3 regions of the Anoxybacillus sp. P3H1B genome follow, and region 2 is predicted to be linked to each of the others. Evidence: riboswitches for the same ligand, from Rfam matches in the RefSeq annotation. Region 2 holds a riboswitch; each other region holds the start of a gene.
The links. A riboswitch is a leader RNA that binds a small molecule or an ion and turns the genes downstream of it on or off. The one in region 2 is predicted to bind cobalamin.
Positions count from the first base shown of each region.

Region 1: it holds a riboswitch for cobalamin, as region 2 does, so the genes downstream of both, AT864_RS07825 (ribonucleoside-diphosphate reductase subunit alpha) here and AT864_RS00940 (ABC transporter substrate-binding protein) in region 2, are expected to answer to the same signal.
Region 3: it holds a riboswitch for cobalamin, as region 2 does, so the genes downstream of both, AT864_RS17845 (hypothetical protein) here and AT864_RS00940 (ABC transporter substrate-binding protein) in region 2, are expected to answer to the same signal.

Region 1 is NZ_LPUG01000012.1:100,033-103,315, reverse strand. It holds gene AT864_RS07835 (carbon starvation CstA family protein) at 1-911, opposite strand, end outside; gene AT864_RS07830 (hypothetical protein) at 1,231-1,692, shown strand; cobalamin riboswitch at 1,839-2,035, shown strand; gene AT864_RS07825 (ribonucleoside-diphosphate reductase subunit alpha) at 2,160-3,283, shown strand, end outside.
Region 2 is NZ_LPUG01000009.1:124,655-127,937, reverse strand. It holds gene AT864_RS00945 (PH domain-containing protein) at 279-893, shown strand; cobalamin riboswitch at 1,108-1,322, shown strand; gene AT864_RS00940 (ABC transporter substrate-binding protein) at 1,459-2,424, shown strand; gene AT864_RS00935 (iron ABC transporter permease) at 2,390-3,283, shown strand, end outside.
Region 3 is NZ_LPUG01000010.1:90,876-94,158, reverse strand. It holds gene metE (5-methyltetrahydropteroyltriglutamate--homocysteine S-methyltransferase) at 1-459, opposite strand, end outside; cobalamin riboswitch at 761-941, opposite strand; cobalamin riboswitch at 1,404-1,609, shown strand; gene AT864_RS17845 (hypothetical protein) at 1,796-2,038, shown strand; gene mmgD (citrate synthase) at 2,062-3,168, shown strand; gene AT864_RS03985 (bifunctional 2-methylcitrate dehydratase/aconitate hydratase) at 3,265-3,283, shown strand, end outside.

The DNA of each region.
Region 1 (3,283 bases), on a different contig from region 2:
TCAGGTGCAACAACAAGAATACCAAGCGCTAGACCAACGATCGTTCCGATTTTAAGAAAAGTGCTTAAATAATCGCGCGGCGCTAGCAATAGCCATACAGGCAACGCCGAAGCCACAAATCCATAAGCAATCATTAAAAGAGCAATTGTCTCCCCTTTAAATGTAAACATATTGGCTAATGTCGGATGTTCAGCCACATGCTGTCCCGCAATAAGGGAAACAATCAGCAGAACAAAACCGATCAATGAAGCTTCCCCTACGCGGCCTGGCCGCAGATAGCGCATGTAAATTCCCATAAAAATCGCAATCGGAATCGTTGCCGCAATGGTAAACATTCCCCACGGGCTTCCTACAAGCGCTTTCACAACCACCAACGCTAACACGGCTAATAAAATAATCATGATACCTAAAATCCCAAGCATAGCAACAAGCCCTGTGAAGGAGCCCATTTCTTCTTTAATCATTTCACCAAGTGACTTTCCGTTGCGGCGCATTGAAGCAAACAAAATGACAAAATCCTGTACCGCACCTGCTAGTACCACACCGACTACAATCCAAAGCGTGCCCGGCAAATATCCCATCTGTGATGCCAAAATAGGGCCAACAAGCGGGCCAGCTCCTGCAATAGCAGCAAAATGATGTCCGAATAACACCCATTTATTCGTCGGCACATAGTCTTTTCCATCATTCATCACTTCAGCTGGTGTTTTGCGATTATCATCCAGCTCAAATACTTTCTGCGCAATAAATTTGCTATAAAAACGATAAGCCACTGCATATACACACACCGCTGCCACAATGAGCCAAATCGCATTAATCGTTTCGCCGCGGTGCAGAGCCAATACCGCAAAGCCAATGGCTCCAATGATCGAAATCAATCCCCAAATCACGATTGATTTAACCGCTTTCAAAATCCTCTCCCCCTTTGCACTAAAAAATTATACTCTACTCACAGCGATTATACTAACTATTCTGAAAAGTTACCCAAATATTTTCTTAACATGAACAAAACTAGACATAACATGTCAAATTACACACCTAACATGCACCATTTTCAAATTCCCGATCTCAATAGGAACAAAATGTATATTTTCAATAAAATGTAATTATATAAACTGTAAAAAGCGGAAATGATAAAAATAAGGCAGGGCTCTTTTTCTATATACGAGGCGATATAGGATATAGTCGATGATCAACAAATAAAATCCATTAGTAAAGGGTTAAGAAAACGTGAAAGCAATTGAACGGTTGTTATGGAGTATTGCTTTACCAGGATTCGGACAGCTTTTGAATCAAAAGTATTTCAAAGGAACCATCTTTATTTTATTAGAATTTATTGTAAACTCTCAATCCCGATTTAATGAAGCCATTCGCCTGAGCTTTTTGGGAAAAACAATCGAAGCAACCCAAGTCATTGATTTTCAATGGCTTATGTTTTATCCGTGTTTGTATTTTTTTGCAATGTGGGATGCTTATAAAGATGCTGACGGTGGTCGCTCTCCTTACGCTTTTCTTCCATTCGTTTTTTCAGCTTATTTTGTCACAGTTGGACTGATGTACTCTTCCCGCGTTACCATCTTCGGCATTTTTTTTGGACCAATTTGGCTGCCAATGCTCTCAGTTATTCCTGGTGTGCTCACCGGTTTACTGATTCGCTCGCTGCTTATTAAATTTCTCCCACTTCAAAAATAAACGCGCCGATCGAGCGCGTTTTTTATTTTTCCACTTCAGAAATATTATAGTTGAATTTTCCATTGATTTATTATATGATGATACCAGTGCAACTAACAAACACAATATATTGTATCGAAGAATAAAAACAAAAACTATATATAGTAGAACAAACCACAAGTAAAGGTGTCCCTTAGGACTTAATAGGGAATCTGGTGTAAATCCAGAACTGCCCCCGCAACTGTATGTGCGGACGAAATGGAAGCTCCACTGTATACGAAAGCTTATACGGCGCGTATACGGGAAGGATCCAAAGTAGGAAGAAGCACAAGTCAGGAGACCTGCCTTGCTTGTTTCGTTTCACATTCTTCGGGGAGGGAGAAGATGAAGCGATGGTTTAAGAAGGGAAGTTTTATTCCTTTTTATACTATCGTTTCATCCACTCAATCCGGAGTGGATTTTTTTATTGGAAAGAGGAGGAGCCGATAATGACGTTTACTTTTCAAACCGTTTCTCAAGAAGAATTGATTGCCTGGATTCATGATCTTACAAATGAATTTCCTCATCTAGACACATCCGAATATATCAAGCGTGTGCTTCGCATGATTCAAAACAAAGACACTGCGTCCTTCGAACAAATGGCAAATGATTGCATTCTTGAGGGACTTTCATATATTAGCGAAGCAGAACCAGACTGGACCTTTGTTTGCGCCCGCATTTATTTACAGAAGCTTTATCACGAAGCAGCTCAAAATCGCGGTTATCATCCAAAAGAACGCTACGGTGATTTTTACGAGCTGGTCGCTTCTCTCGTTTCCAAGGGAGTTTACAACCATTCTTTGCTTGATGATTATGAAAAAGAAGAAATTAAAGAGATTGGAGCGATCATCAATCCAGAAAAAGACAAGCTATTTACCTATATCGGTCTCCGCACGCTTGCAGATCGCTATCTTGCCCGTGATTATGAAAGAAATTTATATGAACTGCCGCAAGAGCGCTTTCTCATCATCGCGATGACATTGATGGCCAAAGAGCCAAAAACGCAGCGACTTGCCTTTATCCGAGAAGCATACTGGGCATTAAGCAATTTATATATGACGGTTGCCACTCCGACTTTAGCCAATGCAGGAAAAAACTATGGTCAGCTATCAAGCTGCTTTATCGATACGATTGATGACAGCCTGCAAGGTATTTACGACAGCAATACCGATATTGCTAACCTTTCCAAGGCAGGGGGCGGCATTGGCGTCTATCTCGGAAAGATTCGCAGCCGCGGCAGCGATATTAAAGGATTTAAAGGGATTTCATCCGGCGTGATTCCATGGATGAAGCAATTGAATAACACCGCTGTCAGCGTCGATCAGCTTGGCCAAAGAAAAGGAGCCATCTCTGTCTACTTAGACGTGTGGCATAAAGATATTTTTGCTTTTTTAGATGCCAAATTAAACAATGGCGATGAACGGATGAGGACACACGATTTATTCACAGGCGTTTGCATCCCTGATTTATTTATGGAGCAAGTAGAAAAACGCGGAGATTGGTATTTATTTGATCCACACGAAATACGACAAATCATGGGATTCAGTCTAGAAGACTTTTATGATGAAGAAAA
Region 2 (3,283 bases):
TATGAACAGAATATGAACTTTGGGACATCATCATAAATATATTATAGCACTCGCATCGTCTCTTGATCCTGTGACAAGGCACGGAGGTTTCAGCGAAGAATGACGTTTATAAAAAGTTGTATTGGACAGTGTTCTATGATTTGCCTCCATCTGTTAAAAAAGGATTGTGCTTTTGAATCGGCTATAAATCCATTTTTTATTTTTTCTGTTTATCGGATCTGGAAAGCAAATGGATGGTATAATGGGATTGTAAGAAAAGAAAGGGGAGGAGATGCTGGATGTTTGGCAAAGTTGCTGCTGATGTTCTCGGATTAAGTGATATCGGCTCTGTCATTAAACCCGAAAATTATGATAAAGTGGACGCAGACGATTATGTGATGCATGAAGATGGAGAAAAGATTTATTTTTTGATTAAGTCCAAATCAGATGAATATTGCTTTACTAACCGAGCGCTTATTCATTTAGATGGGACGAGCGCGACAAGTAAAAAGCGAACGCTGCGCCGTTATGATTACTATAAGCATCCAATTGCCGGCGTATCGCTTGAGACGGCAGGCACGGTCGATTTAGATGTAGAGATTAAATTTACTATCGGATCGGAGCACTATTCGATTGATGTGCATAAAAAGCATCTGGAAGAAGTGAAAGATTTATATAAAGCACTTTTAAAAATTTCAGAAATTTGCCATGAAAATGAAACGACGCTCGACTTTGCGCGAAAAAGTCTCGATGTTGCCTCCTCCGTGCTAGGGCGTGTCGCCAGCACTCCAAACAGCATTGCTGAACAGTTTAAAGAGCTAAATCAAATCGCGTTCAACTGGCTTGTTGAGACTAAGAAGCAGTATACAGTGAAAGATTTTGGGGATGTATTTGAACGCTATATTAACAATTAATAGCGATCCAAACGACTCGAATGGCGATAAACTGCTGTTCGAGTCGTTTTTGCGGTAAGTCGGTGGATGTGCTTTCATCACGCCAATGCGTTAAAAAATGAGATCCGTATAAGTAGAGACGGGAAAAATGGCGAATTCCGTCATTTTTTTGTTGCCAAACAGCCTTTCGTCCTTTAATATTGTAACTGTCAATTGTTCGATTATTTTTTACAATTGTATATCGATGCAGAAGGGTGCCGAAGTGAGCGAATCGCTAATAGGCTTAATAGGGAATCTGGTGCGAATCCAGAACTGTCCCCGCAACTGTAAATGCTGACGAAATGAAATAACCACTGTGCGGTATTGATGGGCAAGCTGTTGGCCGCATGGGAAGGTTCAAAGTAGGATGAAGCATAAGTCAGTAGACCTGCCCTGACTGCTCGATGTTTCCAATCTTCGGGGGGTGAGATGGCGAAACGGCAAAAGGTGGTTATTATGCTGCCACAACTCTATGGTTTGTCGTTTCTTGCTCATTCCGTCCGGGATGGGCATTTTTTAATTTATATGTGCAGGAGGAGAAACCATGATGAAGCAACTGAGGTATTATACGTGGCTGCTTGTGTTGATGCTGACGTTCGGCCTTCTTGCCGCGTGCGGTAATCAAGAAACAGACAAATCCACTCATTCATCCAATGCGAAGCAAGAAGCAACAGCTGCTTTCCCGGTAACCGTTAAGGACGGATTAGGGGAAGAGGTCACGATTCAGTCCGAACCGAAAAAAATCGTTTCGTTAATTCCGAGCAATACGGAAATTGCCTATGAACTTGGTTTAGGAGAGAAAATTGTTGGAGTCAGTGATTTTGATAACTATCCGGAAGATGTAAAAAATAAAGAAAAAATTGGCGGCATGGAGTTTAACGTGGAGAAAATTATTTCACTCAAGCCTGATTTAGTGCTTGCCCACGCATCGAGTGCCCATAATTCGCGGGACGGCCTGCAGCAGCTGAAGGATGCGGGAATTACAGTGCTTGTTGTGAACGATGCCAAAACATTTGATGATGTTTACCATTCGATCCAATTAATTGGACAAGCAACAGGGACAACGAAAAAAGCCGATCAAATTGTTAACCAGATGAAATCAAAGCTTGAAGCCATCAAGGAAAAAGCAAAAAACGTGAAAAATCCGGTAAAAGTATGGGTGGAAGTGCAGCCGGCGCCACAAATTTATACAGCAGGAAAGGGAACATTTATCAATGACATGCTGCAAGCGATTTCAGCAGAAAACGTGGCTGGCGATCAAGAAGGATGGCCGATGTTTACGGAAGAAAAAGCGGTAGCGCTCAATCCGGATGTAATTGTTGTCACGTATGGAGACTATGTGAAAGATGCTGTAAAGCAAGTGATGGCACGACCGGCGTGGAAGGACGTTTCGGCGGTTAAAAATCAACGCGTATATGAGGTGAATTCTGATTTAGTCACAAGATCAGGCCCACGCCTTGTTGAAGGGGTAGAGGAACTTGCCAAAGTCATTTATCCGGAAATCTTTAAATAATATAATTGCCTACGTCATCGCTCTTACGGCGGTGGTCGTGTGCATGTTGTTAGGGATATCGATAGGCTCACTATCGATTCCCTTTTCGTCTATTATTGACATTTTTTTAGAGCAATGGTGGGGAATTGCGCCGTCCCCTGACATTCCTGATACGCTTGTGCAAATTGTGATGGCCATCCGCTTGCCGCGCGTTGTTTTGGCTTTTTTAGTCGGCGCTTCCCTTTCGTTGGCGGGAGCGGCGTTTCAAGGATTGCTAAAAAATCCATTGGCTGATCCTTATACGCTTGGAGTATCATCGGGCGCGTCAGTCGGAGCGGTCGTCGTTTTGTTCTTTCATCTGCAATTGCCGTGGTTTGGATCGTTTACATTACCGATCATGAGCATTGCGTTTGGATTGCTGACTCTTTTTCTCGTTTTGTTTTTTACTCGCGCCGTCGATCCGCGCATGTCAGTGGAAACGATCATTTTAACCGGAATTATTTTCAGCGCATTTTTCAGCGCGTTGATCTCGCTTATGATTGCGCTGACAGGAGAGGAACTGCGGCAAATTATTACTTGGTTGATGGGAAGCGTCGCGATGCGAAGCTGGAAATATGTTGTCATGATGCTTCCGTTTTTTATAATAGGATGTTTGCTGTTATTAGTGAATCACCGCGAGTTAAACGCTTTTGCCTTTGGTGAAGAGGCAGCTGCTCACATAGGTGTCCATGTTGCCAAGCGCAAGCTGGTCATTTTAATCGGCGCTTCCTTATTAACAGGGGCGGCTGTTGCTGTGTCGGGGGCGATTGGCTTTGTGGGCTTGGTCGTTCCTCATATGATTCGTCTTGTTGCGGGACCGAATCATCGCTTGCTTTTACCG
Region 3 (3,283 bases), on a different contig from region 2:
TTCAACTCCTAATTTCTCCTTCGCTTCCCGAAAATCCTTTAATGGTTTGTTTTCTGTTATATGCAGGCGGGAGCTTTGTTCCTTGCTCCATTCTGGAACAATGTAATGATAATTGGTGTTAAACCATTTCGTCATTTCGCATGCTGGTGCTTTTTCATTGCCGCGCGCCATCGCGAAATAAACTGAGAGAGGAACCTCTCCCCCCTGATAATCGAAACGTTCAGGAATGAAACCAAACATAGCCGCTGTATCAAGCATATGATCATAAAGGGTAAAGTCGCCAACCGGCACAAGATCAATCCCTATTTCCCGCTGCTTTTTGATATGGTTTAGACGAATGGACTGCATCGTGTCCAAAAAAATTTTTTCGTCTATCTCTCCATTCCAGAAAGATTCTAATGCTTTTTTCCACTCTCGTTTTTCCCCAATACGTGGATAGCCAAGATTGCTTGATTTCATTTCCTCACTCTCTCCTATCATTTTATTTTTATCGTTTTTCCACTCTCTACCTGATCTTTAGGCGGGACTTGCCTGATAGGAAATCTATGTTGTCCATTCGATGGCTCGGTTTCCCGTTCATCCTTCCAGCTGAGTTGCTCTTCTCCTCACATCTCCCCGCATTCACCGCGATTTGACGTCATATTTCTTTTTCCGAATAATAAAAAAGCATTCCTAACGCTCCAACGGAAGCTAGAAATGCCATAAAAAAGGATTAATCCCTTTGTCCATGATGAACACCTCCCTATCCTCCGTAGGTAAAAGCAGTGTTGTCAGAACAGGCAGGTCTCCTGACTTAAGGATCATTGCTTTCCGCTCGCCTTCCCAATCTTTGATCAGTGGCAGTAAAGCGGAAAGCTCCTCTATTACAGTGGCGGGACCGTGCCGGAATCTCACCGGTCTTCCCTTTTCATCCGCAGGGAGCCTTGGACTGGGCCATTTAGTCTTGACTCACCTTTGGAACCTGTTCCCACATTTATTTTCTTGTTCGCCAAGAAAAAAACGCTTCAAACCTCCATTCTAAGCCTGTCATGAAGTATCAGAAAAATTTTACAATAACCCTATCATTCTTCGAAAAAATTGTCAAGGAGATTAAGTCTTCTGATTCATGGCGCAAATCTAATTTCGACAGAAGTCGATCGCTTTTATTAAGATTAACCATTCAAAAAGAGCATTCCAGTTTCAAAGCGTAACAAGTATCAACCAATAAGCTGTAGACCGTGTTGTTCGAATGCTCAACCGTCGAAATCGGAGCATCACCTTCTCATTTTTCATCCTTAAGTTATATCTAGATAACTTTCATGATCGAACACTGTCGGAAGCAGCCCAGGCCACCTGTTAGAAAGTTAAGAATTTTTTTGTTTTCGTCTCAGAAAAAATATGATATAGTGAACTTGAAAATTGAATAACTTTGGTTAGGATCAGGTATCGGTAAGCAAAAGAGCGCTTGACCGGTTTAAAAGGGAAGTTCGGTGCAAATCCGACGCTGTCCCGCAACTGTAAATGGGAGCAACCTGCCAAAACCACTGTTGAATGCTTGACATATCAACGGGAAGGGGCTAGGAAGCGATGAACATAAGCCAGGAGACCTGCCTGATTCGGTCCACACCAAAAACCTACGAGGATAGGGGGTGTTGAGGAAGCGGAAAAAACATATGTTTTTTTGTATATGTTTTTCATAGGGGATCGTATGCGCTTTTTCAGCATCTTCATTTGCGAAGATGCTTTTTTTATTTGCTTCAAGCGCATGTCCATCATTCGAATCGTATTGGAACTTGAGAACGAAAGGACAGACATCATGCACAACACATTCGGAACAAAGCAATATTTTTTGGAAGCGTTTAAGCAAACGGTCATGAACAATTTTACAATACATCCACCCGTTTCTTTAATGGATCTGTACGATCATTATCAATCGGAAATTGCCGTCCGCCTCCCTTTGTCAGAACAGCCATCATGCCGTGCTAATTTGCAGCAAGCATATCAAGAAATACGACAAGAACTTGTTTTCAGCAAGGAGTCGGCCGACGAAAGCAAATGATTTTAAATTAAGGAGGGATCTTTTTGGAATTTCGTCCAGGATTAGAAGAAATCATAGCGGCTGAAACGAAAATTTCATTTCTTGATGTGGAGAATGAAGAAATCGTCATCCGGGGATATGATCTGATCAAGCTTGTAGAAACCAAAACATATACCGAGGCAGCACATCTGCTTATTGAAGGAAAACTACCGTCACAGCCAGAAAAAGAGCGCTTTGAAATGCAGCTTCACACACAAAGAACACTGCCGCAAGAACTGGTGAAAATTTTGAAGCAGCTGCCGCAAACTACCCATCCGATGGATGCACTGCGAACCGGTATTTCCGTTTTAGCCAGCTTTGACCCACATCTCGATGAACGAACAGAAGCGGCTAATAAAGAAAAAGCGATTAAGCTTTTGGCTCAAGTACCTGCCATTATTGCAAGCAGCCATCGCTTGTTGCATAACCAGCCAGTCGTTCCATCGCACCAAGAACTCTCTTACAGCGCCAATTTTCTATATATGCTGACAGGGAAGCAACCAAGCGAGCTGGAAGTGAAAATATTTGACCGTTCGCTCATCGCTTATATTGAACATGAGCTGCCAAACTCGACATTTACAGCGCGGGTCATTTCCTCCACCCACGCCGATTTGTACGGAGCATTGACAGGGGCTGTGTCATCGTTAAAGGGGCATCTTCATGGAGGAGCCAACGAGGCCGTTATGTATATGCTCAAAGAAGCGGAATCGCCAGAAAAATACAAACAGCTGCTCTATCAAAAGCTAGCCAATAAGGAACGAATTATGGGATTTGGTCATCGCGTATACATGAAAAAGATGGATCCACGAGCCTTGCTTATGAAAAAGGCGCTTCAAGAGCTTAGCGAAGTCCGCGGCGACACGACTCTGCTCGAAATGTGCGAGGCGGGAGAAACAATTATGAGAGAAGAAAAAGGACTCTATCCAAATCTAGATTACTATGCTGCTCCTGTCTATTATTTGCTTGGTATTCCAATTGAGCTTTACACACCGATTTTCTTTAGTGCCCGAACCGCCGGCCTTTGCGCCCACGTGATTGAACAGCATAACAATAACCGGCTATACCGCCCTCGCGTCAAATATGTCGGAGAGCGCCACCTGCAAGTGAACTGAAAAAGCAGATTAAACGCTCACCCGAAGAGGAATTGGGGCCAGCAATTCCTCTTCTTTTTATCATAATATAAATGGAGTCTAGAAAGGAAGAGATTCATGAGTGAAGTTTTAATAA